DNA from 2 places in the Thiomonas arsenitoxydans genome. Region 2 is predicted to be linked to the other one. Evidence: predicted binding sites of a transcription regulator. Region 2 holds the regulator's gene; the other holds the start of a gene.
The links. Region 2 encodes NrdR, which represses ribonucleotide reductase genes. Its sites were predicted from a motif close to CACNANATNTNGTG; they were not measured.
Positions count from the first base shown of each region.

Region 1: the regulator NrdR is predicted to act here: its motif matches at 976-989, upstream of THI_RS02970 (ribonucleoside-diphosphate reductase subunit alpha).

Region 1 covers NC_014145.1:631,572-647,299, reverse strand. Annotated here, with positions in the region: gene THI_RS02970 (ribonucleoside-diphosphate reductase subunit alpha) at 1-761, opposite strand, end outside; gene ampD (1,6-anhydro-N-acetylmuramyl-L-alanine amidase AmpD) at 1,113-1,700, opposite strand; gene THI_RS02960 (sigma-54-dependent transcriptional regulator) at 1,703-3,247, opposite strand; gene THI_RS02955 (sensor histidine kinase) at 3,251-4,876, opposite strand; gene THI_RS02950 (PP0621 family protein) at 4,959-5,186, opposite strand; gene THI_RS02945 (cytochrome C assembly family protein) at 5,183-6,022, opposite strand; gene ffh (signal recognition particle protein) at 6,149-7,498, shown strand; gene THI_RS02935 (lytic transglycosylase domain-containing protein) at 7,528-8,175, opposite strand; gene THI_RS02930 (proline--tRNA ligase) at 8,196-9,926, opposite strand; gene THI_RS02925 (RNA pyrophosphohydrolase) at 10,103-10,699, shown strand; gene THI_RS02920 (CNP1-like family protein) at 10,696-11,262, shown strand; gene proB (glutamate 5-kinase) at 11,283-12,410, opposite strand; gene cgtA (Obg family GTPase CgtA) at 12,412-13,476, opposite strand; gene rpmA (50S ribosomal protein L27) at 13,615-13,872, opposite strand; gene rplU (50S ribosomal protein L21) at 13,885-14,196, opposite strand; gene THI_RS02895 (polyprenyl synthetase family protein) at 14,510-15,520, shown strand; tRNA gene THI_RS02890 (tRNA-Pro) at 15,593-15,669, shown strand.
Region 2 covers NC_014145.1:2,750,754-2,766,481, forward strand. Annotated here, with positions in the region: gene THI_RS12910 (DNA translocase FtsK) at 1-2,274, opposite strand, end outside; gene THI_RS12915 (Crp/Fnr family transcriptional regulator) at 2,482-3,153, opposite strand; gene trxB (thioredoxin-disulfide reductase) at 3,366-4,322, shown strand; gene rpmB (50S ribosomal protein L28) at 4,399-4,632, shown strand; gene rpmG (50S ribosomal protein L33) at 4,674-4,844, shown strand; gene THI_RS12935 (DesA family fatty acid desaturase) at 5,022-6,227, opposite strand; gene THI_RS12940 (RsmB/NOP family class I SAM-dependent RNA methyltransferase) at 6,339-7,646, opposite strand; gene purN (phosphoribosylglycinamide formyltransferase) at 7,656-8,279, opposite strand; gene nrdR (transcriptional regulator NrdR) at 8,394-8,885, shown strand; gene ribD (bifunctional diaminohydroxyphosphoribosylaminopyrimidine deaminase/5-amino-6-(5-phosphoribosylamino)uracil reductase RibD) at 8,882-10,045, shown strand; gene THI_RS12960 (riboflavin synthase) at 10,052-10,684, shown strand; gene THI_RS12965 (class II glutamine amidotransferase) at 10,677-11,489, shown strand; gene THI_RS12970 (Antimicrobial peptide resistance and lipid A acylation PagP) at 11,636-12,214, shown strand; gene ribBA (bifunctional 3,4-dihydroxy-2-butanone-4-phosphate synthase/GTP cyclohydrolase II) at 12,257-13,423, shown strand; gene ribH (6,7-dimethyl-8-ribityllumazine synthase) at 13,476-13,961, shown strand; gene nusB (transcription antitermination factor NusB) at 13,958-14,566, shown strand; gene THI_RS12990 (pyridoxal phosphate-dependent aminotransferase) at 14,760-15,728, shown strand, end outside.

The sequences.
Region 1 (15,728 bases), 1.6 Mb from region 2:
GCGTAGCGCTGGGTCATCTGCTCCTGCGGAATGTCCTCGTTCAGCGTCTCGCGGCGCATGGTGTGCAACAGCAGGCGCGCGGTGACCTTGGAGTAGTCGGGGTCGCGCTCGATCAGGGTGCGCGAGGCGAGGATAGCGGCCTTGTAAACCTCGAGCATCGGCACGCCGTCGTACAGATTGCGCAGAGTTTCCGCCACGATGGGGGCCGCCTTCACATCCGCACTCAGATTGACGCAGGCGGATTCAATCAGGCTCACCAGAGCGGCCTGATCGAGCGGTTTGCGCAGACCGCCGTCGAGCACATGCAGCACCGGAGCGCTCTCTTGTTGCTCTGCAGCCGCTTTCTGCTTGGCCCGCTCTTGTGTGCGGCGTTCGCGGTACAGCACATAGGCGCGCGCCACCTCGTGCTGGCCAGTGCGCATCAGCGAGAGTTCGACCTGGTCCTGAATGTCTTCAATATGAAAGGTGCCGCCGCTGGGACGGCTACGGAGCAGGGCGCGCACGACGTTTTCGGTCAGCGCATTCACTGTTTCGCGCATGCTGGCCGAGGCCGCACCCTGCCCGCCTTGCACGGCCAGAAAGGCCTTGGTCATCGCCACGGCGATTTTGCTCGGCTCAAACCCGACCACGGCCCCGTTGCGACGGATGATCTTGTAGTCTGAAAAATCACCCAGTGCGACCTGCTGTTGCGTATCCACCTCGGGGTGTGCGAGGTGTTGCGGGACGGCAGTGGATTCGGTGGCGGCGGTGGTCTGGGACATCGGGACTCCTTGAGGGCAGATGGGCCGCGCAGCAAATCTGGCTGACTCACGGCGCTGCAAGCGCACATGAACGCCGCATGAAAGCAGCACGGACGAAGCAATAAAGACGAATGAGGGCAAATCGGGGACGAACTGAGAGAGAGCGCAAGCATTTCCAAGCTTGTGGCGCCGCAGTTTCAGACCGCGATCCGGCATCTCTCTCAAACCGTCAAGACACTATATCTAGCGTCCGGCGGAATTTCAACCACTATTCGTAGTGTGGAGCAAATTGACAGTCAGCCCACAGCTTATGCACAGGTTCATGCACAAAGCCTGCCCCTGGAGCGGCCTCGGGCAAACCCGCAGGGGTGCTCAAAACCGCTGAAATGGAAAGGCTGATGTCGGCAGGGCCAGGCCGTTTTTGAGCTGGCGCCAGTCGAAGCCGACGCCTGGATCGGTCTTGCGCCCTGGCGCAATGTCGCTATGCCCGACCCATGCGCGCAAGGGATAGCGCGCGAGCAGTTCAGATCCCAGTGCGATCAGGGTGTCGTACTGCTCGGGCTCGAACGGCTCATCGTCGCTCCCTTCGAGTTCGATGCCGATGCTGAAATCGTTGCATCGCTCGCGCCCGGCATAACGCGACGCGCCGGCATGCCAGGCGCGCCGGTCGCAGGACACATATTGCGTGAGCACGCCATCGCGCTGCACGACAAAATGCGCCGAGACCCTGAGACCTTCAAGCGCGGCAAAAGCCGGATGCGCCCGCGGATCGAGCCGATTGCAAAACAACTGCTCGATCGCCTCGCCGCCATATTGACGCGGCGGCAGAGCGATGCAGTGGATCACCAACAAATCGATCGGCATGCCCGCAGGCCGCGCATCGTGATTGGGGGACGGCATATGTCGGGCGTGGGGCATCCAGCCTGCGTCCCGACTGGCCGCGCTGATGGGGGGCGACATGATCAGAGAGGATCGTCCGGCGGCGATTCCGCCGGGTCGCGCACGTCGAGGCGCTCCATCCGGTAGCGGATCTGACGCAGGTTCAGCCCCAGCAACTGCGCGGCCGCGGTGCGATTGAAGCGGGTGCGCCGCAGCGCCTCGCAGAGGATGCTGCGTTCAACTTGGTCGAGATAGACCCCCAAGTCGGGAGGCAGGGGCGACTGCGCTTCGAACCGGGCCATGGGGGGCTGGGGCGACTGAGGCGGCTGAGGTTCTGGGGCATGCTGCGCAACGATTGGGGTGACCGGCGGGTCCGCCGGTCGCTGCATTGAAGGCGCCGTCGTGTCGGGCAGGATGGTGGTGATCGGCAAAGCCGTCGCAGAGGTCAGCACTTCGGCGGCGCGGGCGCCACTGCCCTGCAGCTCGATGTCTTCAGGGCCGATCAGATCTTGTGCAGCCAGCGCCGCAGCCCGGTGCAGCAGATTTTCCAGCTCCCGCACATTGCCTGAGAAACGATGCTGGCGCAGGTGCTCAAGCGCAGCCGGGCTCAGCCGCAGACCGGGCCGCGCATTGTCGCGGCGGATGTCGCCCAGCAAAGCCTCGACCAATACCGGCAGATCATCCAGCCGATCGCGCAGCGGCGGCAGAGTGACCGCGATGACGTTGAGGCGATAGAACAAATCCTGCCGAAACTGGCCCTGCTCCACCATGCGTTCCAGATGACGGTGGGTGGCGCTGACCAGGCGCACATCCACCGCGATTTCTGCCGTCTCGCCCACCGGGCGCACGCGCCGCTCCTGCACGGCGCGCAGCAGCTTGGCCTGCATCGCCAGAGGCAGTTCGCCGATCTCGTCGAGAAACAGCGTACCGCCCTGCGCCGCGGCAAAGAAGCCGGCATGATCGGACATCGCCCCGGTGAACGCGCCCTTGCGGTAGCCGAAAAACTCGGCCTCCAGCAATTGCTCGGGAATGGCGCTGCAGTTCACCGGAACGAACGGCCCGCTGGCGCGGGCGCTGCATTCATGCACGGCCTTTGCGGCCAGCTCCTTGCCAGTGCCCGACTCGCCCTGGATGAGCACGGGCGCCATGCTGCGGGCCACGCGCTGCAAGGTCTGTTTGAGGGCGCGCATCACCCCAGACTCACCCACCATGCGTTGCAATGCGCTGCTGGTCGGCGCCTGCACTTCCACATCGACCGCTGCGAGCGCCGCATGCACGGTGCGGCGCAGCGCCGCTAGATCGACCGGCTTGCTCAGGTAGTCGAACGCTCCGGCCTTGAGCGCAGCCACCGCGTTGCCCGCACTGCCGTAGGCGGTGATGACGATGGACTTCTCAAAGCGGTCGGGCTGCGCTTCCAGCCAGCGCAGCAACTCCAGCCCCTCGCCGTCAGGAAGACGCATATCGGTGAGCATGAGGGCGTAGCGCCTGCGCGCCAACTGCTCGCGCGCCTGCGCCACGGTTTCAGCCACGTCGATCTGCCAGCCTTCATGCACCAGGCTCAGGGTGTAGAGCTCGCGCAGATCGGGTTCGTCGTCGACGATGAGAATACGCACATCCGCTGGATTCATGCCTTAAGAGCCCGGTGCGATTTGAATGACAAAAGAACCGCGCTCCTGCGGCGTGCCCTCGCGCTCGAGGCGGTAAAGCAGACGCGCGCCGTTGCGCAAGCACAGTTCGTGAGAAATATACAAGCCCAGCCCGACGCCCCGGCTGCTCGTGGTGCGAAACGGCTCGAACAGCTGCGCGCGCAGTTCAGCGTCGATCAGCGGCCCATCGTTGGAGACCTGGATTTCCCGCACCTGCCCGGCGCCAAGCTGCCGCATCTCGATCGCCCGCGGCTGGTTGCTCGCATAGCGCCGCGCGTTACTCAGCAGATTGACCAACACCCGTCGCAGATGCAAGGCATCGAAGCGGATCTGCGCTGCGTCGTCCTGAATGAACAGGCCGATGCGTCCCTGATCCGGTTGGTCGAATTCGGCATGCAGCTCGCGCATCAACGGCGCGCAAAGCATCAGCCCGATTTCACGCGGCGCGGTGCGGCCCAGCTCCAGCACGTCCTCGACGGTGCGGTTGATGCGCTCGACGTTCTGGCCGATGAGATGATGCAGGCGTTCGAGCTGCACCGCATCGCCCGCGAATTCGCGGGCGAGCTGGTTGGCCTGCCCGATCGCCCCCAGCGGATTGCGGATCTCATGCGCCACGCTGGCCACCAGACGCCCCATCGCCGCCAGCTTTTCCTGCTGAATGCGCGCATCGATCTCCCGCAGATCCTGCAGCACGATGAGGTAGCCCACGCCGCCCGGCAGGTTGTCCAGCGTGGAAAGACGAAGCAGCAGCTTGCGACCCGCGGGCGTGCGCACCTTGACCTCCAGCGCCTCCTCGCCGTCGATGGCCATGCGCTCCACCTCTTTGCGCACCACCTCGGCCACCGGCAGATCGCGCAAAGCCTTGCGCCCCCCGAGCCAGCGCGCCGTGACCGCATCGCTCCAGGGCAAATCCAGCAGCTGTTGCGCGGCCGGATTGAGCGCTTCGAGCACCATGTGCCGATCGACCACCATGACGCCATCGCGCTGCGCCTCGATCACCCGCTGGTTCAAGGCCATCTGCCGCCGGGCGACGGACTCGCTGGCCGCCGCGCGCGCTTCTTGCCGCGCCAGTCGTTGCGACAACTGCCAGGTCAGCACCGCCACGGCAAAATAGGCGATGCCGACAAAGGCCGCATTGAGCAGGCGCTGCTCGGCTTCCGCCGCCCCGCCCAGCATCGCGAACCCGGCGCTGCCCAGCAGAATCATCGTCACCAAGGCAGCCACGAACAAGGTGAGCGACAGCGTGCCGTAAATGCCCGCTGCCAACACGGGCAAGGCGTAGATCAGGGCGAATTCGCGCGCGGGATATCCCGCAGTGAACTGCAAGGTGGTGAAGGCCAGCAGATCGACGGCAATCGCGATCAACACCTGCCAGGCCAGGCCCTGCGTGCGAACGAAACTCCACCAAAGGCTCGCGACCGTCAGCGCCACATACAGCAGCGCCACCCCGTAACCCAGTGTGGCGACGGCGGGTTTTTCGGCATGGGGGGCTGCCTGCATCATGGGCAGCAGCACCAGCCAGCCCAGCAACATCAGCGACATGAGCACGCGCGCCGCAGCCAGCACCCGGTAGGTTCGCAGGCGTTCTCGGCCCAGACGCGAAGAAGGCACGAAAGCCGAACCTGAAGAGGCCGCCGCCGGGGCGAACATGGATCGCGCGAATGCGCTTTCAGCGGCGACCGCAGCGCCCGGCTTACGACCCCAGACGGGCATGCTCGTCGCTGCAGTACGGCTTGCCATCGCGCCAGACGCAGCGGCTGGCGGGCGAGTGCACGCCGCAATGCGCGCACGGCAACATCGCCTCGGGAACCTGCGGCGGTTTATTGGGCGAAGGCGGCTGTCGCACGCTGCGGGGCTGCTGCGATTTTTTGATGAGCATCAGCCCGACGATCACCACCACGAACAGAACGAGGTACTTCATCGGTGCAAAATCACCTGCAGCACAAAACGCGAACCGACATAGGTGAGCATCAGCAGCACCGTTCCGCCAAACAGCCAGGCCAGCGCCCGCGTACCCCGCCAGCCCAGAAACACCCGGCCCACCATCAGTACGGCAAAAATCAGCCAGGCTGCGATACCGAAAACCGCCTGATGATTGAACTCGAACGGTTTGCCAAACAATTCTTCGCTGAACGTCGCCGCAAAAATGAGCGAGGCCGTCAGCAGCACAAAACCCACCGCCGCCAAGCGATAGGTCAGCTTTTCCAGGGTGAGCAAAGGCAGGCTGCGCGACACGCCCGACACCGCGCCTTTGCGCCGATGCAACGAACGCTCGGCCGTCCACAGCAAAATGCCGTGAAGCACGGCCGCGCCGAACAGACCATAGGCGGCGATCCCCATCGCCCAGTGCAGCGCGAAAGTGGGCCCCGCGCCGTAAGGCGGCGTAAAGCCTCCGGGGAAAACCCAGCTCAGCAAAATGGAAATGGCCGCCAGCAGACAGATCCAGCTTCTCAACATCTGCAGGGGGTAATACAGACTTTCCACCCAATACACTGCCGCCACCAGCCAGAACGTGACCGAAAGCGCCTGGGCAAAGCCGAAATGCGGCTGCAACTCGCCGTGCAGCACCATGGCGAAGGTGATGGTCTGCGCGATCCAGGCCAGCGCCATCACCCAGGTCGACCAGCGCTCGGAACGTTGCGTCGCCCCGCTAGTCTCCCCTTCCGCATGGCCCAGCACCAAAGCAGGTTTCGGGCGCGACAACACCGCAGCCAACATATAGAAGGCGAAGGCGAGGCTATTCACTAAAATCGACATAATTCAAGTTTAACCGACCCCCCTGCGGTTTTTCAGTGCCGCGTGCGGTGAATGCCAGACTGGCCTCAGCTCGGCGACGACCATACTGCGCAAACGCCCCAACCTCGCTCCAAGCTTCCACGCCCCATGCTCAACAACCTCACCCAGCGCCTGTCCCGCGTGGTCAAGACCCTCAAGGGCGAAGCACGCATCACCGAATCGAATATCCAGGACATGTTGCGCGAGGTACGCCTCGCGCTTCTCGAAGCCGACGTGGCGCTGCCCGTCGTGCGCGAATTCACCGCCCGCGTCAAAGAAAAGGCGCTGGGCCAAGATGTGGTGGGTTCGCTCACCCCCGGTCAGGCGCTGGTCGGCGTGGTGCAGCGCGAGCTTGCCGATCTGATGGGCGGCGACGCCGTGCCGATCAACCTCGCCACCCAGCCGCCAGCCATCGTGCTCATGGCCGGTCTGCAGGGCGCGGGCAAGACCACCACCACCGCCAAGCTGGCGCGGCTGCTGACCGAGCGGCAGAAGAAAAAAGTGCTCACCGTTTCGTGCGACGTCTATCGGCCGGCGGCCATTGCACAGTTGCAGACCGTGACGGCGCAGGCCGGGGCGGAATTCTTTCCCTCCTCACCCGACGACAAACCGCTGGACATCGCCCGCCGCGCCGTCGAATTCGCCCGCAGTCACCACTTCGACGTGCTGCTCGTCGACACCGCCGGACGACTGTCGGTGGACGAAGCCATGATGCGCGAAATCAAGGAACTGCATGGCGCGCTCAAGCCCATCGAAACCCTGTTCGTGGTTGACGCCATGCAGGGCCAGGACGCAGTGAACACCGCGCGCGCCTTCCACGACACCCTGCCGCTGACCGGCATTGTGCTCACCAAACTCGACGGCGACGCCCGCGGTGGCGCTGCGCTGTCGGTGCGGCAGGTCACGGGGGCGCCGATCAAGTTCGCCGGGGTGTCGGAGAAGATCGACGGCCTGGAGCCGTTCGACCCGCGCCGCATGGCCGACCGGATTCTGGGCATGGGCGACATCCTCGCCCTGGTGGAGCAGGCGCAGCGTCAGGTCGATGTCGATGCTGCGCAGCAACTGGCCGCCAAGGTCAAGTCGGGCGCCCAGTTCGATCTCAACGATTTTCTGATGCAGTTGCAGCAGATGAACAAAATGGGCGGCCTGCAGAGCATGCTCGACAAGCTGCCGGCCGATATGCAGGCCAAGGCCGGTCAGGCCGATATGAACCGCGCCGAGCGCGACATGCGCCGCATGCAGGGCATCATCCACAGCATGACCCCGCAGGAGCGCCACAAGCCCGACGTCATCAAAGCCACCCGCAAACGCCGCATCGCCGCAGGCGCCGGGGTGCAGGTGCAGGAAGTGAACCGCCTGCTCAAGCAATACGAGCAGATGCGCGACATGATGAAAAAAATGAAGGGCGGCAAGATGTTCAAAATGATGCAGCGCATGGGCGGCATGATGCCGCGATGAGTGCTCGGCGCTCGGAGGGACGGGCGACCTCAGCCGGAGCCGCCCGCCACCAGCCAGCGCTGGCGCGCGGCGAGCACCGCGTCGGGATAGGCGGATCTTCCGCGCGAACCGTTGTAGCGGCCCAGGGCGTAGAACAAGCTGCCGTTCTCGATATTCAGGTAGTGCCGCAAAATCACGCAGCCATAACGCAGATTCACCTGCATGTGAAACAGGCTGGTGATATCGCCATTGCCGATCTGCTGGGTCCAGAACGGCATGACCTGCATATAGCCCATCGCCCCGGCCGATGAAATTGCGTATTTTTTGAAGCCGCTTTCCACCTGAATCAAGCCCAGGATCAGCGCGGGCTCCAGCCCGGCGCGGTGCGCTTCGTACCAGACGGTTTGCAGAAAATCGCGCCGCACCGAGAAGCCCGGAATGCGGTTTTGCAGTCGCGCCGACTCGGTCGCCAGCCACACCCAGTATTGGGCGAAATGATTGGCGTCGCGAAAGTGCGGTTGCGGCGGCGGAGCCTCGGCAATCTGCGCGGCGAGCGCGGTGCGCACCGCGTCGCTGAGCTGCTCTTCCTTTTGCGCGCCGGCCCAGGCAGGCCCAGTGGGCAAGCTCCAGCCCGCGCCGATCGCAGCGCCCGCTCCCGCCACCTGCAACAGCCACCGACGGCGAGACAGGTCACGCATGCCGCTGTGCTCTTGCGGACTCAGCGCTGCAACCGGGCTTGCAACTGCGCGGAGGCTTCAGCCAGCGGCAACACCGTCGGCGCACTCTCTCGGCGGTGCTGATACTCGACCGTGCCAGCAGCAAGGCCGCGATCGGAAATCACCATGCGGTGCGGCACGCCGATCAGTTCCCAGTCGCCCAGCATCACGCCCGGACGCTCGCCGCGGTCATCCAGCGCCACATCCACGCCTGCGGCGATGAGTTCGGCGTAGAGCGCGTCCGCCGCCTGGCGCACGGCCTCGCTGCGGTCATAACCGATGGGGCAGATCACGGCAGTGAACGGCGCGATCGCATCCGGCCAGATCATGCCCTTGGCATCGTGATTCTGTTCGATGCAGGCCCCGAGGATGCGGGTGATGCCGATGCCGTAGCAGCCCATTTCCAGCGTTTGCGATTTACCCTTGTCGTCGAGGAATGTCGCGCCCATCGCGGCCGAATATTTGGTGCCCAGATAAAACACATGCCCCACCTCGATGCCGCGGCAGATCGACAACACGCCCTTGCCGTCCGGGCTGGGATCGCCCGCCTGCACATTGCGGATGTCGGCCACTTCGGGCTCAGGCAGATCGCGCCCCCAGTTGACGCCGGTGTAGTGGAAATCCACCGCATTGGCGCCGACGACGAAGTCGCTCATATTCGCCACGGTACGGTCGGCAATCACGCGCACGGGATGCACAGTGCCAATCGGCCCAAGGTAGCCCGGCGGCGTGCCAAACGTGGCCACAATCTCGGCCTCGGTCGCCATGCGGGTGCTGGCCAGACCGGCGAGCTTGCTCACCTTGACCTCGTTGACCGCATGATCGCCGCGCACCAGCAGCAGCACGATGGTTGCGGCCTGCCCGGGCTTGTCGCCATCCACTGCGAGCACGACCGACTTGAGGGTCTGCTGCAAGGGAATGCCCAGCAGCGTCGCGACATCCTCGCATTTGGCCGCGCCCGGCGTGGGCGTCTTTTGCAGCGTCTGCGTCGGTGCCGCGCGCGCGGCGATCAACGGCAGAGCTTCGGCCTTCTCGATGTTCGCGGCAAAGTCGGAACCCTCGCAGTAGGCAATGGCATCTTCGCCGGTATCGGCAATGACGTGAAACTCATGGCTGAGGGAGCCGCCGATCGCCCCCGAATCCGCCGCCACGGCGCGGAACTCGAAGCCGAAACGCTGAAAGATGCGCACATAGGCATCGAACATGACGCGGTAGCTGATCTGCGCCGCCTCGAAATCGCGATCGAAGGAATACGCGTCCTTCATCGTGAATTCACGCGCGCGCATCACACCAAATCGCGGACGACGCTCATCGCGAAACTTGGTCTGGATGTGATAGAAATTGAGCGGCAGTTGACGCCAGCTCCGCACCTCGCTACGCACCAGATCGGTCACGACTTCCTCGGAAGTGGGCTGGATCACAAAGTCGCGGTCATGGCGGTCTTTGATGCGCAACAGTTCGGGGCCGAATTGATCCAGCCGCCCCGTCTCCTGCCAAAGCTCGGCCGGCTGCACCACGGGCATGAGCAACTCGATGGCGCCCGCGCGATTCATTTCCTCGCGCACGATGGCCTCCACCTTGCGGATGCTGCGCAGGCCCAGCGGCAGATAGCTATAGAGCCCCGCTGCATGTTTTTTGATCATGCCCGCGCGCAACATTAGCGCCTGGCTGCGAACATCGGCATCCGCCGGATCGTCCTTCTGAGTGGAAATGAAAAAGCGGGAAATTTTCATGCGTAGCGGCGCGTGGCCGGCATTTGAGGAAAAATAAATTCGAAGATCAGCGTGATCGTCGGGGTCTTGGCTGTATTGGGCGTTTGCAGGCTCTGCCGCACTCTGGAAACACCCTCTCCCAGCGGCCGCGCTGCCTATAATCAAACGGAGAATTCTAAAAGATCGAGGATCAGGCGATGTTGGATCGCGAAGGCTACCGTCCCAACGTGGGCATCATCCTGCTCAACGCCAGAAATCAGGTGTTCTGGGGCAAGCGCGTGCGAGCGCATTCGTGGCAGTTTCCGCAGGGCGGCATCAACCCGGGCGAAACGCCTGAGCAGGCCATGTACCGCGAGTTGCACGAAGAGGTCGGCCTCAACCCTTGTCATGTCCGCATCATTGCCCGCACCCGCCAATGGCTGCGGTATGACGTGCCCAGCCACTTCGTGCGCCGCGACAGTCGGGGTATCTACAAAGGCCAGAAGCAGATCTGGTATTTGCTGCGCCTGACCGGGCGCGATTGCGATGTTTGTCTGCGCGCCACCGAGCACCCTGAGTTCGACGCCTGGCGCTGGAACGAATACTGGATACCGCTCGACAGTGTGATCGAGTTCAAGCGCGACGTCTATCAAATGGCGCTGACTGAGCTGGCGCGTTTTCTGCCCCGAACCGAACCGCGCACGCGTTTCCTGCGCGCCAATCTGCGGCACCGCCATGAGGGCGCCGCCACTGCAGACGAGGCCGCCACGACGGATGCTTCGGCTTCTCCTTTCACCACACCGGATCCAGCATGACCTTTTCTGCTTCAGCACGCCTGCGCGCGACGCTGCTGGTCGGCCTTTTGCTCGGCTTGGGCTCCAGCCCTTTGACTCACGCCCAGTCTGCAGACCAAAGCGACTTGTTCGGCGCCAAGCAGAGCCCTGCCGAAGCGCCCGTCACCTTTCCCCGCGCCCCGGCGGATCTGTTGCATGTGCACATCACCGCGAGCGGCGCGCTGCAGTTTTATGTCGATCGGGGCTCGATCTCGGTGGAACCCGGCCAGACGGTGCGCTACACCTTGGTGGGAAAAACGCCCGACGGACCGAGCAATATCACCTATGAAGGAATCAACTGCGCCACGCGACAGTGGACGCTCTATGGTCTGTGGAACGACGCCAGCCAGAAATGGGGGGCCGCAAGCGGGGGGGACTGGCAGCGCATTCCCGAAAACGGTGCAACGCGGGTGCACGCCACTCTTTACAGCGACGATTTTTGTCACAACCGGGCTGTTCGCGGCACGCCTGCTGACTTGGCTCGTCGCATCGAGATGGGCTTGCATGCGCCCTCGGACAATTCTCTGATGACGAATGAGCGCTGAAGCATCTCTACCGCTGCGTCCTACAGGAAAACCATATTGTCCCGGTGAATCAGCTCGGGCTCCTCGCTGAAACCGAGTATGGCCTCGATGTCGGCAGACGGGTGGCGCATGATGCGCCGGGCCTGTGAAGCCGCGTAATTACTCAGGCCCCGCGCCACTTCCGCTCCGCTTGCATCGCGCACGGCGATGACGTCACCTCGATCGAAGTCGCCCTGTACCTCCACCACGCCAACCGGCAGCAAGCTGGCCCCTTGTGCGCGCAAACGCCGGGCTGCGCCTTCATCCACCCTGACCCAGCCGCGCAGTTGCAAATGATCGGCCATCCACTGTTTGCGCGCGGCAAGCTTGGCGTGACCAGCCAGTAGCTGAGTGCCAACGATCTCGCCCCGCGCCAAGCGGAGCAGCACATCGGGCTCGCGTCCGCTGGCAATCACGGTATGCGCGCCACTGCGCGCCGCACGCCGCGCTGCCGTGACCTTGGTCGCCATCCCGCCGGTGCCGATTCCCGTTCCAGCACCGCCGGCCATGGCCTGCAGCGTGGCGTCCTCGGCGTCGGCTTGGGCGATCAGCGTGGCGTCGGCATGTTTGCGCGGGTCCGCGCTGTACAGGCCCGATTGGTCAGTGAGGATGATCAGCACATCGCCTTCCACCAGATTGGTGACCAGCGCACCCAAGGTGTCGTTGTCACCAAACTTGATCTCGTCGGTGACCACGGTGTCGTTTTCGTTGATGACCGGCACGACACCCTGCTCCAACAAGGTCAGCAAGGTCGTGCGGGCGTTGAGATAGCGCTGGCGATCCGCCAGGTCGGCATGGGTCAACAACACCTGCGCGGCGACCATGCCGCGCTCCCGGAAGGCCGTTTCGTAAGCTTGCGCCAAGCCCATCTGGCCGACGGCCGCAGCCGCCTGCAACTGGTGCATCTCGCGCGGACGTTGCGACCAGCCCAAGCGACGCATCCCTTCTGCGATGGCGCCGCTGGAGACCAGAATGACGTCCTTGCCTGCCGAGCGCAGGCCGGCGATCTGCCCCGCCCAGCGGGACACGGCATCGAGATCGACGCCACGCCCTTCATTGGTGACCAGACTGGAACCGGCCTTGATGATGACGCGCCGCGCCGACTGCACGACAGAGCTGGAAGGCTGCATTTCAGGGGCTGACATCGTCACGGAAGCGGGGATCGAGTTCGACGGTTTCTACCGGTTTGCTTTGGCCGATATGTTCGGCAATCGCGTGCAGCAGTGGGTCAAGGCCCTCGCGTGCCAGTGCCGAGATCGGGAACACCGGGCCTTTGTAACGCAGACGGCGAAGCAGGTTTTTCACCGCTGCATCGCGCTCGTCTTCGGGCAGCAGATCGAGTTTGTTGAGTACCAGCCAACGGGGCTTGGCGGCTAGGTCGGCGTCGTATTTTTTCAGCTCGGCCACGATGGCGCGAACATCCTTGACGGGATCTGCGCCCTCTTCAATCGGCGCCATGTCCACGATGTGCAGCAGCAGTTTGGTGCGCTGCAAATGCCGCAGAAACTGATGGCCCAGCCCCTGGCCTTCCGCCGCGCCCTCGATCAGCCCGGGAATGTCGGCAATGACGAAGCTCCGGCCAGGCCCCAGACGCACCACGCCGAGATTGGGATACAGCGTGGTGAACGGATAGTCGGCAATCTTGGGACGGGCATTGGACACGGCGGAAATCAAGGTGCTCTTTCCCGCGTTGGGCATGCCCAGCAGCCCCACATCGGCCAGCACCTTGAGTTCGAGACGCAGCTTGCGATGCTCGCCCTCTTGTCCCTTGGTCGATTCGCGCGGCGCGCGATTCACGCTGGATTTGAAGTGCAGATTGCCCAAGCCGCCTTGCCCGCCGCGGGCGATGATGATCTCCTGGCCGTCCTGCACCAGATCGGCGATGAGCTCATCCGTTTCGGCATCAAAGATCAGCGTGCCAACCGGCATGCGCAGCACCTTGTCGTCGCCACCGGCGCCGTACTGATCCGCGCCGCGCCCGTGCTCGCCGTTGCGTCCGCGATGCAGCTTGGAAAACCGAAAGTCCACCAGCGTGTTCAGATTGACATCTGCGCGAGCGATGACATGTCCGCCGCGCCCGCCGTCACCGCCATTCGGCCCGCCAAAGGGAATGAATTTCTCACGGCGAAACGACACGCAGCCGTTGCCGCCGTTTCCGGCGTGCGCCTCGATCACGACTTCATCGACAAATTTCACGGTGGGCTCGCTTCGCTGAAAAAACAGAAAACCCCGGCTGGCGAACCCGGCACACACGCTGTGTGCCTTGTGTCACCACGCCGGGGCGTTGATGGGGCATTGCCCCAACCCGGCCTAACAGCGGCCGAGTCTCACACGTCAGTTGGCTACAACCGTCACGGTCTGCCGATTGAACGCGCTCTTCACTTCAAATTCAACGCGGCCATCGACCAGCGCAAACAAGGTGTGGTCTTTGCCGATGCCGACATTGTGTCCGGGGTGGAACTTGGTGCCACGCTGACGCACGATGATGCCGCCGGCCGAGATGCCCTGGCCGCCATACACCTTCACGCCGAGTCGTTTGGCTTCTGAGTCGCGCCCGTTGCGGGTTGAGCCGCCGCCTTTTTTCTGTGCCATGTCTGAATCTCCTTAGGCCGAGATCGTTTCAATCTGAAGCTCGGTGTAATTCTGCCGATGCCCCTGATGCTTCTGATAGTGCTTGCGGCGACGCATTTTGAAAATGCGCACCTTGTCGTGCCGCCCGTGCGACAGCACCTTGGCCGTCACCTTTGCACCGTCGACCAGGGGAGTGCCGAACTTGGCGTCTTCACCGTTGACCACGGCGAGCACCTCTTCCAACACAATATCCTGACCTACGTCTGCCGGCATCTGTTCTACCTTGATTTTTTCGCCAGCTGCAACACGGTACTGCTTGCCGCCGGTTTTTATGACCGCATACATAAGTTCACCTCTTGGAAATCGTGCAAACGGCCTCTCTTATCGGCCCCGCACGGACAACCAGACCACTCCGCAAGCTTCCTCAGAAAATAGAAGGCTTGGCGGTTCGCCCGGAAAAAGCTCGCAATTCTAGCACGGCTTAAGTCTTTCACCAGTTATGCTCAGACATCGTCGTCCACGCACTATGTCCTCAGGTTCGACCTCCCTCCCTGCCACCGCACCTTCTTAGAATGGCGGCCTGTAGGAAGGTGTTCATGAACCTCTCCTTAAAGATCAAATATTGTCAACCCGCATCTGATTCGCAACCGACTCTTCCATGTCGCCTTCCTCAACACAAACGCCAGACATGGCGCAAGCACCGACGATTCATTCCGTCTTTGCGCCGATCACCGAAGACATGGAGCGCGTCGACCGGGCCATTCACACCCACCTCGCCTCCGAAGTAGCTCTGATCAACACCATCGGCGGCTACATCGTTGCGGGCGGAGGCAAGCGACTGCGTCCCGCCTTGCTGCTGCTCGTCTCCCAGGCACTGGGGTTTCGCGGGCCGCAACAGCACATCATGGCCGCTGTGGTGGAACTGATCCATACCGCCACCCTCCTTCATGACGACGTGGTGGACGAGTCATCCATGCGACGCGGGCGCGAAACCTCCAACGCCCTCTTCGGGAACTCGGCCAGCGTGCTAGTCGGCGATTTTCTGTACTCACGGGCATTTCAGATGATGGTGTCCGTGGGGAGCATGCGCATCCTCGACATCCTGGCCGACGCCACCAATGTCATCGCCGAAGGCGAAGTGTTGCAATTGCTCAACATGCACGACCCGGAAGTCGATGAGCAACGGTATCTCCAAGTCATCCGCTTCAAAACCGCGAAACTTTTCGAGGCCGCAGCCCGAATCGGCGCCGTACTCGCCGATGCCGATGCGAACACGCAGGAAGAGATGGCCCTGGCGGGACGTAGCTTCGGCACCGCATTCCAGTTGATTGACGATCTGCTCGATTACAGCGGGAACTCCGCAGAACTGGGCAAGAACATTGGCGACGACCTGCGCGAAGGCAAACCCACCCTGCCGCTGATCATCGCCATGCGACAGGGCACTGCCGCGCAGCGCACTCTGATCGAAAATGCCATCCGCCAAGGCGACACCAGCGCACTCGACGACGTGATGGACATCGTGCACGCTTGCGGCGCCATGCAGGCCGTGCGCAAGGCCGCGCAGGGCGAGATCCGCGTTGCCGAGTGCGCGCTTTCCCCCCTAGCACCTAGCCCTGCCCGGCAGGCTCTGCTAGACTTATGCGCTTACTCTTTAGGACGCACGGTCTGATTTCTCGGACAACAGCACGGGCAACAATACCTGAGCGGCGAGATGATCCAAACCGCGCGTACCACTAAAGATCGGGGTGTAGCTTAGCCTGGTAGAGCGCTACGTTCGGGACGTAGAGGCCGGAGGTTCGAATCCTCTCACCCCGACCAAAAATCTTTGCAAAATCAATAAATTGCGAAGATTTTCCGGAAAGAAAAAATCCCGCGAA
Region 2 (15,728 bases):
TTCCATCTGCTCCAGTAGTCTGGCTGAACGGTTGTAGCCGATGCGCAGATGACGCTGCACCAGAGAAATCGACGCCTTGCGGTGCTGCAGCACGATCTGCACTGCCTGATCGTAGAGCGGGTCGCTCTCGCCGTCTGAGCCGCCCGCGCCACCCACTGCGCCCGCCCCATCCACATCTTCCTCACCAGTGAGGATGCCATCGAGATAGTTCGGCCCGCCCCGGCTCTTGATGTCTTCGACCACGCGGTGCACTTCGGCATCACTCACAAACGCGCCATGCACCCGCTGCGGCATGCCCGAGCCGGGCGGCAGGTACAGCATGTCGCCCATGCCCAGCAGGCTCTCCGCGCCCATCTGGTCGAGGATGGTGCGCGAATCGATTTTGCTCGACACCTGAAAGGCCATGCGGGTGGGAATATTGGCCTTGATCAACCCGGTGATCACATCCACGCTGGGGCGCTGGGTGGCCAGGATGAGGTGAATGCCCGACGCCCGCGCCTTTTGCGCCAGGCGGGCGATGAGTTCCTCGATCTTCTTGCCCACCACCATCATCAGATCGGCCAGTTCGTCGATGACGACCACGATGTGCGGCAACTTCTCCAGCGGTTCGGGCGACTCTGGCGTGAGGCTGAACGGGTTGGTCAGCGGCTCGCCGCGCGCACGGGCCTCCTGCACCTTGGTGTTGTAGCCCGCGAGATTGCGCACGCCGAGCTTGCTCATCAGCTTGTAGCGGCGCTCCATCTCGCCCACGCACCAGTTCAGCGCCTGCGCCGCCTGTTTCATGTCGATCACCACGGGCGCGAGCAGATGCGGAATGCCGTCGTACACGCTGAGCTCGAGCATTTTCGGGTCGATCAGAATCAGCCGCACATCGCTGGGTTCGGCCTTGTACAGCAGGCTCAGAATCATGGCGTTGACGCCCACCGACTTGCCCGAGCCGGTGGTGCCCGCCACCAGCAGGTGCGGCATCTTGGCCAGATCAGCCACCACCGGGTTGCCCACGATGTCCTTGCCCAGACCCAGGGTCAGCATCGAGGCGGCTTCGTGATAGTTGTTGGAACCCAGAATCTCCGACAGCTTGATGGTGTGCCGCTTGGCATTGGGCAACTCAAGCGCCATGGTGTTCTTGCCCGGAATGGTTTCGACCACGCGGATGCTCACCAGCGACAAGGCCCGCGCCAGATCGCGCGACAGATTGACGATCTGCGCACCCTTCACGCCAGTGGCCGGCTCCACTTCGTAGCGGGTGATGACCGGGCCGGGATAGGCCGCCACTACGCGCACCTCCACGCCGAAATCCTTGAGCTTTTTCTCGATCAGGCGCGAAGTGAACTCCAGCGTTTCGTGGCTGACGGTTTCCGCCTGCACCGAGGGCGCGGCATCCAGCAGCCCCAAGGCCGGCAGGGAAGAGTCGGGCAGTTCATTGAACAGCGGTTTCTGCTTTTCCTTGAGCACGCGCGGAGACTGCGGCACATAAGCCACCGAAGGCTCGATCAGCACGGGAGCGAGCACCTCGCGCTCTTCCACCAAAGGCCGCTGCAACTCGACTTCCTTTTCGCGCTCCTGCTTGGCCTGCCGCCCGGCCAGCACATCGTCTTCGCGTCCGCGGCGTTCGCGCTGCCAGGTCCACAGCCGCTCGATCCAGCCGCCAAGGCGCTCGGCCGCATCGGCCCATGAAAAATGACCGACCCAGCTCAGCGAAAACAGAAAGACCGCCAGCAGCACCAAAGTGCCGCCAGTGTCGCCCAGCAAGGTATCAACGGCGATACCCAGACCATGCCCGAGCAAGCCGCCGGCCTCGCCCGGCAGGGCGGAAGCCAGACTCCACAGGCGCGTCGACTCCAGCGCCGCGCTGGAAAGCGGCAGCAGCAGCAGGCCCGCAGCGGCGGCCAGCGGCTGCAGCTTGCGCCACCGGCTCACTGGCGTTTGCTCCTCGGCGGCGGGTGTTTGCGCCTGGGTGTTGCGCCACATGCGCAGCAGTCCGTACAGACCCAGCGGAATCAGCCACAGGGCCGAGAAGCCCAGCAGAAAATAGGCCACATCGGAAAACCAGGCCCCAACCACGCCGACCCAGTTGACCACATGGCCATTGGTGCCCGAACTCGACCAGGACGGATCGGACTTGTGAAAGCTCAGCAGACTCAGGCAAAGCAAAATCCAACCGATGAAGGCGGCCGTCAGGCGTACCTCGCTCGCAAAACGCTGCAGGCGGCTGCGCGGCTCAGAACGGAGCGCCGCCTGGGAAGGGCGACGTCGGGTATCGATTTTCGGCATGGGAGGGGTGTTCAAAATCCAGGGTGATGCATCGCGCCCGCCATCAAAATGGGCTTCAGAGCGGATTTTGCCGCCTTCGCGGCGGTCATGGGCAAACAAGCCAACGCGACAGATCGCCCAGGCTCAGAATCGCAGGCGGATATAGACGACGGATAAGGGACAACGGATCAGGAGCGAGGACGAGGGGCCGTGCACACCCCGCTCGCATCAAATCAGAGTCGAGAGATGCTCTCGGATCAATAGGGTGCCGTCTTCGCGCTCGACCACAAAACCCTGCTGTTCAAAGTCCTTCATCACCCGGCTGACCATTTCGCGCGAGGCGCCGACCATCTTGGCCAGATCCTGGCGTGATAGCTTGTTGCGGATGACGTGCTCGTTCTGCATCTCGTCCGTGAGTTCCATCAGCGCGCGCGCCACACGTCCATAGACATCCATCAGCGCCAGAGATTCAATTTTCCGGTCGGCCCGACGCAGACGCAGCGCCAGCCCGCGCATGATCGCAAAGGACATGCTGGTGTTTTCAGGCAGGCATTGCAGAAACGCCACCCGGCCGAGCATCATCACATCGGTCTGCACCTCGGCCTGCACCGTGGCGCTGTGCGGTTCGCCATCGATCAGGCTCATTTCCCCGATGTAATCGCCCGCATGCAGCACGGCGATGATGACTTCGCGGCCTTTGGCATCCATGCTGATCACCCTCGCCCGGCCGGAAAGCAGAATGAACAGGGCATTCGACTTGCTGCCCTGCTCGACGATGTTCTCGCCGCGCTTGTAGCGCCGCTTGACGATGGATTGCGAAATCGACCAGGCCTGCGATTCGGTGAGCACGGCAAACAGCGGCACGCGCCGAACGAGGTCAATATCGGTGATTTGCGACATCAGTTTCTCCAGTTTATGGGGCGGCGGGGCAATTTCGAAGGCAGGCGGAGAAGCCAGAAAATAGCCGCATGCCGCACGCCCGATATGCCGCACCCCTAAAATCTTATCTATTGTGCGGCGGCTTGCCCTTGTTCTATTTTCGAGGACAGTCCGTCAGCAGCGGTTGCAGCGCAACCTCCTCCCCCATCCTCTCAGCCCGAAGTTTCTCACACATCATGACATCCAAACACGCCAAAGTGCTCATTCTGGGCTCCGGCCCGGCCGGTTACAGCGCCGCCGTCTATGCGGCCCGAGCCAATCTGAACCCCCTGCTCATCACCGGTCTGGCTCAAGGCGGTCAACTCATGACCACGACCGAAGTCGACAACTGGCCTGCCGACGTCGATGGCGTGCAAGGGCCCGACTTGATGGCGCGTTTTCAGGCGCATGCCGAGCGTTTCAACACCGAGATCGTGTTCGATCACATCCACACCGCGCATCTGCGCGAAAAACCCATCCGCCTCGAAGGCGACAGCGGCGTCTATACCTGCGACACCCTGATCATCGCCACCGGCGCCTCGGCCAAATATCTGGGACTGCCCACCGAAGAGGCCTTCATGGGCAAGGGCGTCTCGGGCTGCGCGACTTGCGACGGCTTTTTCTATCGCAACCAGCCGGTGTGCGTGGTGGGCGGCGGCAACACGGCCGTCGAAGAAGCGCTGTATCTGGCCAATATCGCCAGCAAGGTGACCGTCATTCACCGCCGCGACAAATTCCGTGCCGAGCCCATTCTGGTCGACAAACTCATGGCCCGCGCGGCCGAGGGCAAAGTCGAACTCAAGCTCTGGAGCGAATTGAAAGAAGTGCTGGGCGACGCCAGTGGCGTGACTGGCGTGCGCATCCACAACAGCCAGACCGGCGCCGACGAAGACATCGCACTGAATGGCTGTTTCATCGCCATCGGCCATCAGCCCAACACTGAAATTTTCAAAGGCCAGCTGGACATGAAGGACGGCTACATCATCACCCGCAGCGGCAACGAAGGGATGGCGACCGCCACCAGCGTGCCCGGCGTATTCGCCGCGGGTGACGTGCAAGATCACGTTTATCGCCAGGCGATCACCAGCGCAGGTACCGGCTGCATGGCCGCTCTGGACGCACAGCGCTATCTGGAGAATGCGGAGTCTTGACACCGATAGCGGTGGACAAGCAAATCTTTCCGGCTATAATCTTTAGCCTTTGTTCTACACAATTTCGAGGTGTGCCATGGCACGAGTGTGTCAAGTGACAGGTAAAGGGCCGATGGTCGGGAACAATGTGTCCCATGCGAACAACAAGACCAAGCGTCGCTTCCTGCCCAATCTGCAATATCGTCGTTTCTGGGTTGAAAGCGAGAACCGTTTCGTGCGTTTGCGTGTAACGAGCTCTGGGCTGCGCACCATTGACAAAAAAGGCATCGACGTCGTGCTGGCCGAGCTGCGCTCGCGCGGCGAGATCTGATCGCCCTCTCCATTCCTTCCTAGAACTGCACGGAACCCATCATGGCAACCAAAGGCGGACGCGAAAAAATCAAGCTGGAATCCTCTGCGGGTACCGGCCATTTCTACACCACCACCAAAAACAAGCGCACCACGCCCGAAAAGATCGAAATCATGAAATTCGATCCGGTCGCGCGCAAGCATGTGAATTACAAGGAAGGCAAGATTAAGTAATCTGATCTGTCTACCAAAGAACGATCCGCTGGATCGGCCACAGTGTTCAAATTCACTGCGGCCTGACTAGCGGATTTTTTGTGGGCGCCTCTTTTTCATGGGTGCCTCCTTTGGCGCTCCATCAATGTTTAGCCTGGGCATCCGGCATGAATGCCCAGGCGTCGTAAACATCAGAATTCAGGCTGTCGGCGTATAACGTCGCAGCCTCAGCGACAACTCCCGAAGCGGGGCCAAGCCACTGTCTTCGGCACGGCAGCACCAGTCCTGGAGCTTCAAGCGAAGCTGGTCGGCGTTCAGATTGGTCTGCTCCCACACCGATTTGAGTTCTTCGCGCATGTGCAGCAGCTTGCTCAGGTTAGGGCTGGCGCTCGCCGCGGCGTCCACCAAGGCTCGCGAACGCTCGCACAGAATCTCGCGCTCGATGCCGATCCAGCGTTTGGCTGCACGCAAAGTCGGCAGATGGCTCACCGCGCCCTGTTCTGCAGCTCGGGCCAGCTCGGCCTTGAGGGTGGACTTCAACCCCGCGGCATAGCGCGCCATCAACTCATAACGGTTGGCGATAACGGCTTGCAAAGTGAGCTGATCGACCTCGGCGCGCACCTCGCCCAGCCGGAACTGCGGCGGCAGTTTGCGTGGTTTGGCCAAACCCACCCAGGACAAAGCGCGGATATACGCCCAGCCGATATCGAACTCCCACCATTTGACCGAGAGTTTGGCCGACGTGGGATAGGTGTGGTGGTTGTTGTGCAACTCTTCGCCGCCGATCAGCAACCCCCAGGGCGAAATGTTGTGGCTGCGGTCTCGCGCCGAAAAATTGCGATAGCCCCACCAATGACCCAGCCCGTTGATCACCCCGGCTGCCCAGATCGGAATCCACAACATCTGCACGGCCCACACCGTGGCGCCGATCGCGCCGAACATCAGCACATCGAGAATGAGCAAAAGCCCGACGCCCTGCCAGATAAAGCGGGAATAAACGTTGCGCTCCAACCAGTCGTCAGGAGTGCCGTGACCGAATTTGCTCAGGGTTTCGGCGTTTCTCGATTCGGTTCGGTACAACTCGGCGCCGCGCAACAGCACCGTATCGATGCCGCGCGTCACCGGACTGTGCGGGTCGTCGACCGTCTCGCACTTGGCGTGATGCTTGCGATGAATCGCCACCCATTCCTTGGTGACCATGCCCGTGGTGAACCACAGCCAGAAGCGGAAAAAGTGCGAGGCGATCGGGTGCAGTTCCAGCGCCCGGTGAGCCTGAGCGCGGTGCAGAAAAATAGTGACGGACGCAATGGTGATATGCGTGGTGATGAGCGCAAATAAGACGATTTGCCACCACGATGCACGCAAAAGGCCGTGACCGGCCCAATTCAAAAACACATCAAACATCAGAAACTTTCAGATCGATACAACACAATTGGAACTTCGCCGTTGGCGAAAGTTGCATGCATTATCGGTCTTGCACTGACGACAGCACTCAGTGCAAACGAGAAGCCCTTGTCAGTCCGATAGTGTGGCATCGGCTTCGCCACGATCAGATGAGGTCGGGCGCCGCTGCAGCACGGCGGCGTAAAAGCCGTCAGTGGCGTGACGATTGGGCAACAGCTGCAAGTCCCCTTGGGTCACCAGGCCCTCGCCGTCCACGCCTTGCTGACGTAGAACCGTATCGGCGGGAACACGCTCGAAATCGGGGTGCGCGGCCAGAAAGGCATTGAAGATGCCGCTGTTTTCTTCCGGCAAGATGCTACAGGTGGCGTAAACCAAGCGCCCGCCCGGCTTCAGCAACGTTGCCGCCGATTGCAGGATGCTGGCTTGTTTTGTCCTCAACTCGGCAATATCTTCAGGCTTCTGTCGCCATTTCATATCGGGGTTACGGCGCAAGGTACCCAGGCCGGAGCACGGTGCGTCCACCAGCACCCGGTCGACCTTGCCAGCCAGACGTCTGACCCGTTCATCGCGTTCATGTGCGATGGCGACCGGGTAAACATTGGATAGCCCACTGCGCAACAGCCGGGGTTTGAGCTTGGCCAGGCGGTAGTCGGCCACGTCGAACGCATAAAGCCGACCCGTGCTGCGCATCATGGCGCCCAGCGCCAGGGTTTTGCCGCCGGCTCCGGCGCAGAAGTCGACCACCATTTCGCCGCGGCGCGGGGCCAGCAGTACGGCGAGCAGCTGACTGCCTTCGTCCTGCACCTCCACCCAGCCTTCGCGAAAGACGGTGAGATCCTGCAAAGCGGGTTTGCCTTCCAGGCGTACGCCCCACGGCGAATAAGGCGTTGGCTGCGCGGGCAGATTGAGGCGGGCGAACACGTCGAGCACGGCTTCGCGCCGCGTTTTCTGCACATTCACCCGCAAATCCAGCGGGGCCGGGCGCAACATGGCCTGCGCCAGCGCGGGATATTCCGCGCCATAGTTCGCCTGCAAAGCGGCCGCCAGCCATTCCGGCAGACTCCAGCGCACCGCTTCGGGCAGGGCCATCGCGTCTTGTGCCAGCAAGCGTTTGCGCCAGTCGAGTTGCTCGGGAGAAAGCGCCGCATGCAGCGATTGCGCGTTTCCCGACCAGCCCAGAATGGCCAGACGCAGTTCCATGGCGCCGCCGATGCTTTCGTCGGTCGCGGCCAGCGTCTGAAACAAGCGCAGATGCCGCAGCACCTGATAGACCGTGTCGGCCAGGATCTGCCGGTCGGTCTTGCCCAGTTGCGGCTTGGCACGGAACAGCCGCGACAGCACGGCATCGGCCGCGGCGTCGAAACGCAACATATCGCGCAGCACGTCGCGCGCGGTGTAAAGCAGGTCACGCGGTTTCATGGCGCTCTTTCAAAGGGAAGAATCGGAGGACGGACGGATGCGGGTGCGCAAGCCGTCGATCTGCACCCGTCCTTCCAGCAAAGCCCGCACGGCGTGGGGATAAATTCGGTGCTCTTCAAGCAAGACCCGCGCGGCCAGCGTCTCGACCGTATCACCATCCAGCACCGGCACGGCGGCCTGCGCCAGAATCGGCCCGTGATCGAGCGCGCCGCTCACCAGATGCACGGTAGCACCGTGCCACTTCACCCCTTCTTCGAGGGCGCGGGCATGGGTGCGTAAACCGGTGAAAGCCGGCAGCAAAGACGGATGGATATTCACCAGACGGCCCGCAAAGCGGTCGACGAACGCCGCACCCAGCACCCGCATGAAGCCGCACAGCGCGACGACGTCGGGCTCCAGCGCGGCAATCGCGTCGCCCAAAGCACCGTCGAACGCCTCGCGGTTGGGAAAGTCGGCGTGCGCGATCACCTGCGTGGGCACCCCGAAGGCGCGCGCAACATCCAGCCCTGCGGCATCAGCCCGGTTACTGATCACTCCACGCACGCAAACGCCCCAGCCCTGTTCGCGCTCGGCCTGAAGAATGGACTGCAGATTGCTGCCGCGCCCGGAAATGAGGAGAACCAGATTTTTCATCGGCGGGCAGTGTAGCCGCCGCGTCAGGCGTTTGATGCGCGCCGTGTTTGCGCGCGCTGCCGCGAAAACAGGCTGCGGCGTGAATAATGACGGGTTTAATGTTGCCACGCCGCCATGAAATGCCCCTTTTGCCAAAGCCCCGACACGCAGGTGATTGAAACCCGTGATGTGGAAGACGGCACCGCGCTGCGGCGGCGGCGGCGTTGCGGCCATTGCGACAAGCGCTTCACCACCTATGAGCGCGCGGAGGTCAGCTTTCCGGTGGTGGTGAAAAAAGATGGCCGCCGCACCGAATACGACCGCGACAAATTGCGCGCCTCTTTCCTGCTGGCCTTGCGCAAGCGGCCGGTCAGTGCCGACGCGGTGGATACCGCCATCGGGCGCGTGGAGCAAATGCTGCTGCAAAGCGGCGCGCGCGAGCTGCCCTCCACCCAAATCGGCGCCTGGGTGATGGAGGAATTGCGCACGCTCGACGGCATTGCCTATGTGCGCTTTGCCTCCGTCTATCACAGCTTCAAGGATTTGAGCCAGTTTCTCGATGTGCTGCAGGAAATGCAGCCGCCCTCGCCCGCCGCCAAACCCCGACGCGGCAAAACTCCGACATGAGCCCGGACGACGTTTCATTCAGCGAACAAGACCAGCGCTTCATGCGCCGGGCGCTCGATCTGGCGCACAGCGCGATGTACCGCACCAGCCCCAATCCGCGGGTGGGCTGCGTGCTGGTGCGAGACGGCCAGGTGCTGGGCGAAGGCGCCACGCTGGCGGCGGGGCAAGACCATGCCGAAGTCCAGGCAGTGAAGCAAGCCTGGGAGCGCGGCCACGAGGTGCGGGGCGCCACCGCCTACGTCACGCTAGAGCCCTGCGCGCACCACGGCCGCACGCCGCCCTGCGCCGACCTGCTGGCCACGCAAGGCGTCGCGCGCGTGGTCGCTGCGCTGGTCGATCCCAACCCGCTGGTGGCAGGCCAGGGATTGCAGCGTTTGCGCGATGCCGGCATCCAGGTCGATGTCGGGCTGTTCGCCGATGAAGCGCGCGAGATCAACCTTGGCTTCATCTCCCGCATGGTGCGCGGCACGCCCTGGGTGCGGCTGAAGGTGGCCGCCTCGCTCGACGGCGTCACGGCCCTGCCCAACGGCACAAGCCAGTGGATCACCAGCGAAGCGGCCCGCGCCGACGGTCACCACTGGCGCGCGCGCGCCTGCGCCGTGCTCACTGGCCTGGGGACGGTGCGGGCGGACGATCCCCAGCTCAATGTGCGGGCGGTGCAGACGCCGCGCCAGCCCATTCGCATCGTCGTCGACAGCCGCCTGGAATGCCCGGCGACCGTGCGCCTGTTGCAGAGCGCCGACTCGCCGCTGTGGATCGTCCACGCCCTGCCGCCGGAACAGGCCGCGCCGCGTCTGGCGGCGCTGCGCAGCGCGGCCACCGCCTCGCTCGATCTGCAAGACATCGCCCTGCCCGTCGATCCCGACAAGCCGGGCAAGACCGATTTGCGCGCGTTGATGCAGGTGCTCGGCCAGCGGGGCATCAACGAGCTGCACTGCGAGGCCGGCGAAAAGCTCAACGGCTCGCTGCTGCGCGCTGGCGTGGTCGATGAACTGCTGATGTATCTTGCACCCCAGTTGCTGGGCGAGGGCGCCGGATTGGCGGCGCTGGGGCCCTATCAGCAGGTCAACGAAGGACTCGCGCTGCGATGGCACGATGTGCAGCGGATCGGCGCCGATCTGCGCATCCTCGCTCGTTTCCCTCCTTCATTTTCTCCTTGAACCCTCATGTTCACCGGACTCATCACCAGCGTCGGTCGCATCGCCGAAGTCACCCCCCTCGGTTCCCAAGCCAGTCACGGCAAACGCGTGCAACTGCAGGTCGATCCGTCCTGGCTGCAGGGCGTAAAGCTCGGCGAGAGCATCGCCGTCAGCGGCGCCTGCATGACGGTGGTGGAGCTTCAGCCCGGTGGCTTTGCCTTCGACATTTCGGCCGAAAGCCTGGCGCGCACCACGGGGCTGGACGTGCCGGGCGCCCGGGTCAATCTGGAGCAGTCGGTCGCGCTGTCCACCAAGCTGGGCGGCCATCTGGTGACTGGGCATGTGGACGGCGTCGGTCAGGTGGCCCGGTTCGAGCCCTTCGGCGAATCCTGGCTGCTGGAGGTGGACGCGCCCGCCGCTTTAGGCAAGTTTTTTGCGTACAAGGGCTCCATCGTGATCAACGGCGTGAGTCTGACGGTCAACCGCGTCGAAGATCTGCCGCAGCATTGCCGCGTGAGCATCAACCTCATTCCGCATACCCTGCAGCACACCAATCTGCATCAACTTCGCGAGGGCAGCGCGGTGAATCTCGAAATCGACCTCATCGCCCGCTATGTCGAGCGCATGCTGGGCGCACCGGAGGGTCGGAAAGATGTGTGAGTTGTTCGCCTACTCCAGCCGTGTGCCCGCGCGGGTGCGGTTCGCCTTTCGTGAATTCGCGCGCCACGGCGGGCCGCACGCCGCCAATCCCGACGGCTGGGGCGCGGCGTATTACGAAGGCAGCGACGCGCATGTGCTGCGCGAAGCGCAACCCGCGCTGGCCAGCGCCTTCGTTCCGGTGCTCGAAAAGCACGACTTTCACAGCCCGCTAGTCATCGCACATATCCGCCGCGCCTCGCGCGGCCCGGTGACGCTGGTCAACACCCAGCCGTTCGCCCGCGAGCTGTTCGGCAAGCGCCACGTCTTTGCCCACAACGGCGATCTGCCCGACATCGAGCAGGCGCTTCCGCTGGCGCATGCAGCGCACCGCCCGATGGGCCAGACCGATTCCGAACATGCCTTCTACGTGCTCATGCAATCACTGCAAGTGCTCGATGCGGCGGGCGAAAGCGGCGATCTCAAACGCCGCATCGAAGCGGTCTCCGACTTCGCGGCCAAATTGCGCACTCTCGGCGCGGCGAACTTCCTGTTCACCGATGGCGACCTGCTGTTCGCTCACGCGCATCGCCGCCGCAGTCATCCGGGCAACACCTGGGTGCCCGGTTTGCACCTGCTCATGCGCGAAGCCGCCAGCGAACATCAGATGCGCGCCTCTGGGCTGCATGTTCAGGGCCGCGATGACAAACCCGCGCCCGCCGTGATGCTCGCCAGCGTGCCCCTCACCCCGGAAGACTGGGAGCCCCTGCCAGAGAACACCCTGCTCGTCGTGCAGCAGGGCCGATTGATCGCGCGTCTCGGTGCTTGATCATTGCCCCGATCAGCGCCCCAACCCGGCTCTGAACAGCGCTTGAGTCAGCCACACACATGCCGCCCGTTGCAAACGGACACAGGCTCAATCTTTTCCGCTGATAAAGTCTGGCCCGACTTCCCTGAGACGCCCGCCAAGAGCCCATGAAACATTTTCCAGCCCGCCTTCTATCCACTTTCGCCCTCCTCTGGCTGGCCCTGGTTCCCCGCGCGAGTTGGGCGCTCGGGCTGGGCGGCGTATCCGACTGGGCGCAGTCCACCTGGAATGCCGCGGTCAGCACCACCCAGACCGGACAGGACGATCTGTACTTCAGCGGCTACACCTGGCACGACCCCGGCACCTACACCGCCGCCAAGCGCGCCACGCTCAACAAACACGCCTGGGGCATAGGCTGGGGCCGCCATCACATCAATGCCGACGGCAACGAAGACATGGTGTACGCCATGATCTTCTCCGACTCGCACTGGAACGCCGAGCCCGTGGTCGGCTACGCCCATCAGTGGATGTTCAACAACGACGCGCCGGTGGGCTTCGGTCTGGGCTACACCCTGGCGGTGACCTCGCGCGCCGACATCTTCCACAACATCCCCTTCCCCATCGCGCTGCCCATCGCCTCGATCCGTTTCGGCAGGCTGTCGATTTATGGCACCTTCATCCCGAAGGTGAATAACAAGCTCAACAACGGCAACGTCGCGTTTTTCTTCGGACGCTACGAATTCTGACAAGGCAAGCGGCGCAAGCGCGCCGGGTGAGGCAGTTTTATAATGATGGGCTTTTCAGCAGCGCCCGTCCCCATCATGCCCCTGTCCCCCGTTCCCGACATCATTGCCGAGCTCAAGGCCGGGCGTATGGTCATTCTGGTCGATGAGGAAGATCGCGAAAACGAGGGCGATCTGGTCATTGCCGCCGAGCACATCACCCCGCAGGCCATCAATTTCATGGCCACGCATGCGCGCGGTCTGATCTGCCTGACCCTCACCGCCCAGCGTTGCGCGCAGCTTGGCCTGCGGCATATGGTCGAGCACAACGGCTCTTCGCACGGCACCGCCTTCACCGCGTCCATCGAAGCTGCCGAAGGCGTCACCACGGGCATTTCGGCGGCCGACCGTGCGCGCACCGTGCAGGCCGCCGTGGCGCGCAACGCACAGGCCAGCGACATCGTGCAACCGGGTCACATCTTCCCGCTCATGGCCGCTGAAGGCGGCGTGCTGATGCGCGCCGGGCACACCGAGGCCGGCTGCGACCTCGCCGCTCTGGCCGGGCTGGAACCCGCCGCCGTGATCTGCGAGGTGATGAACGCCGACGGCACCATGGCTCGCCTGCCCGATCTCGAACAATTTGCCGCGCAGCACGAGCTGAAAATCGGCGCCATCGCCGATCTCATCGAATACCGCAGCCGCACCGAATCGCTGGTGCAGCGCGTAGGCGAACACCCCATGCAGACACCGTTCGGCCCCATGCGCTGCGTGGCCTATACCGATCGCGCCGGTCATGGCCTGCATCTGGCGCTGGTGCATGGCGACCTAGCCGCGCAGGCCGCGCCGCTGGTGCGGGTGCACGAGCCCCTGTCCGCTCTCGACCTGCTCGATGCCGCCTGCCAGCGCCATTCCTGGAATCTACCGCAGGCGCTTGGCCGCATCGTGCGCGAAGGCGTGGGCGTGGCCGTGCTGCTCAACTGCGGTGAATCGGCCGCGCAATTGAAAAACCAGTTTGAGCGCTTGTTGCAGCCGGCGGCCACGCCGCCCAAATCGGGCGTCACCGCCTTGCGCGACTACGGCATTGGCGCGCAAATCCTGCGCGATCTCGGCGTGCGGCAGATGCGCCTTCTCGGCCAGCCGCGCAAAATGCCCAGCATGGCAGGCTACGGGCTGGAGATCGTCGGCTTCGAGTCCGCACAGGACAGCGCCCCCATCCTTGCGCCCGGCGCGTAAGCTGTTGCCCTTCTGCGCCCCGCGGCGCGCCACTCCTCTGCACTCCAACGCCATGCAAAACGTCCAGAACCGCATTCTTTCCGAACAACTCGATGGCCGTGAGCTGCGCGTCGCCGTGGTGCAGGCCCGCTTCAACACCGCCATTACCGACCGCATCACCCAGTCCTGCCTCGACGAACTCCAGCGCCTGGGCGTGAACGAAGACGATATCGGGCTCTACACCGTCCCCGGCGCGCTCGAACTGCCGCTGATGCTGCAGGCGCTGGCCGAGAGCGAGGCCTTCGATGCGCTCATTGCCATCGGCTGCGTGATTCGCGGCGACACCTATCACTTCGAGGTCGTCTGCAATACCAGCGCGGCCGGTATCGCTCAGATGGCGCTCGACTACAACATGCCGGTGGCCAACGGCGTGCTCACCGTGGAAAACGAAGCGCAGGCCGAAGCCCGCATCGACAAAGGCGCCGAATGCGCCCGCGTCGCGGTGGAAATGGCCAACCTGTTCATCGACATCAGCGACAACGACGACGAGGCCGCATGACCGCAACCACCGCCCCCAAAAGCGCGCGGCGCAAGTCGCGCGAGCTCGCGTTCCAGGGCATTTATGAATGGCTGCTCGCCGGCAGCGATACCGGCGCGATCGAAGCCTTTCTGCACGAGCGCTACCCCACCATCAAGCTCGACGACGATCACTTCCAGTCGCTGCTGCATGGCGCGCTGGCCGAGGCCGGGCCGCTCGACGCCCTCATTCAGCCGCACATCGACCGCCAGACCAGCGAGCTTTCCCCGGTAGAGCACGCCCTGCTGCTGATGGGCGCCTTCGAGCTGCAGCGTCATCTCGACGTGCCTTACCGCGTGGTCATCAACGAAGCGGTCGAACTCGGCAAGGTGTATGGCGGCACCGACGGCTACAAATACGTCAACGGCGTGCTCGACCGCATCGCCGCGCAATTGCGCAAGACCGAGGTCGAAGCCGCCAACCAGTCGCACCCGCAAGCGCAGCCCACGGCCACCGACTTCAGCCCGCCGCCCAACCCCTACGCGAACGTGCCCGTCAGCCACAAGGCCAAAACCCCGCCGCGACGTGCGGCCGCTTCTTTCCCCCGGCGCGCCAGTGCCAGCCCGCGCCCGCCGCGCAAAGACTGAGAGGGTGTGAACAAATCCGCCATGCCCGCTCCTCGCGCCCAAACACCCCCGCTCGGCGTTGCGTTCGGTGTTGTAAGCGCGCGCCGTGCCGATGGGCACGGCTGTGCTTTGCGCCTTGATCGGAAGCGTTTGGGCACGCTGCTCGGCCACGCCGGATTCATTTACACCCTCTGATCTCCCTCTGATAGCCGCCATGCGCTTAGCCCAACGCAACCAGTCCATCGAACCCTTCTACGTCATGGACGTGGTGCGCGCCGCGGCCGAACAACAAACGGCCTGGGAAGCGCAGGGCAGGCGCATGATCCATCTCAGCGTGGGCGAGCCCGATTTCACCGCGCCCGAACCCGTGGTCGAAGCCGCCACCCGAGCCTTGCGCGACGGCCGCACCGGCTACACCCTGGCGCCCGGCCTGCCTGCGCTACGCGAACGCATCGCGCAGCACTACGCCCAGGTGCACGGCGTGACGCTCGACCCGGCGCGCGTGTTCATCACCGCAGGCGCCTCGGGAGCCCTCACCCTGGCCAGCCTGCTGCTGTTCAATCCGGGCGATGAAGTGCTCATGCCCGACCCGAGCTATCCTTGCAACAAGAACTTCGTGGCCGCTGCAGGAGCCCGGGCGCGCATGCTGCCCGCCCCCGCCGCGCAACGCTTTCAGCTCACCGCCAGCGAAGTCGAGGCCGCGTGGACGCCGCAGACCGCCGGGGTGTTGCTGGCCTCGCCCTCCAACCCCACCGGCACCTCCATCGCGCCAGAGGAGCTGCGCCGCATCGCCGATGTGGTGCGCGCGCGCGGCGGGGTGAGCATCGTCGACGAAATCTATCTGGGCCTCAGCTATGAAGCCGGCTATGGTCACACCGCACTGGCCGCGGGCGACGACATCATCACCGTCAACAGCTTCTCCAAATACTTCCAGATGACCGGATGGCGGCTGGGCTGGCTGGTCGTGCCGCCCTCGCTCGTCGCTCCGCTGGAACGCATGGCCGGCAATTTGTTCATCTGCGCCAGCAGCGTGGCACAACAGGCCGCGCTGGCCTGCTTCGAACCCGACACCCTGACCGAATACGAACGCCGCCGCGCCGAGTTCCAACGCCGCCGCGACCTGATCGTGCCCGGCCTCGACGCCTTGGGCCTGCGCGTGCCCGTGCGGCCGGACGGCGCGTTT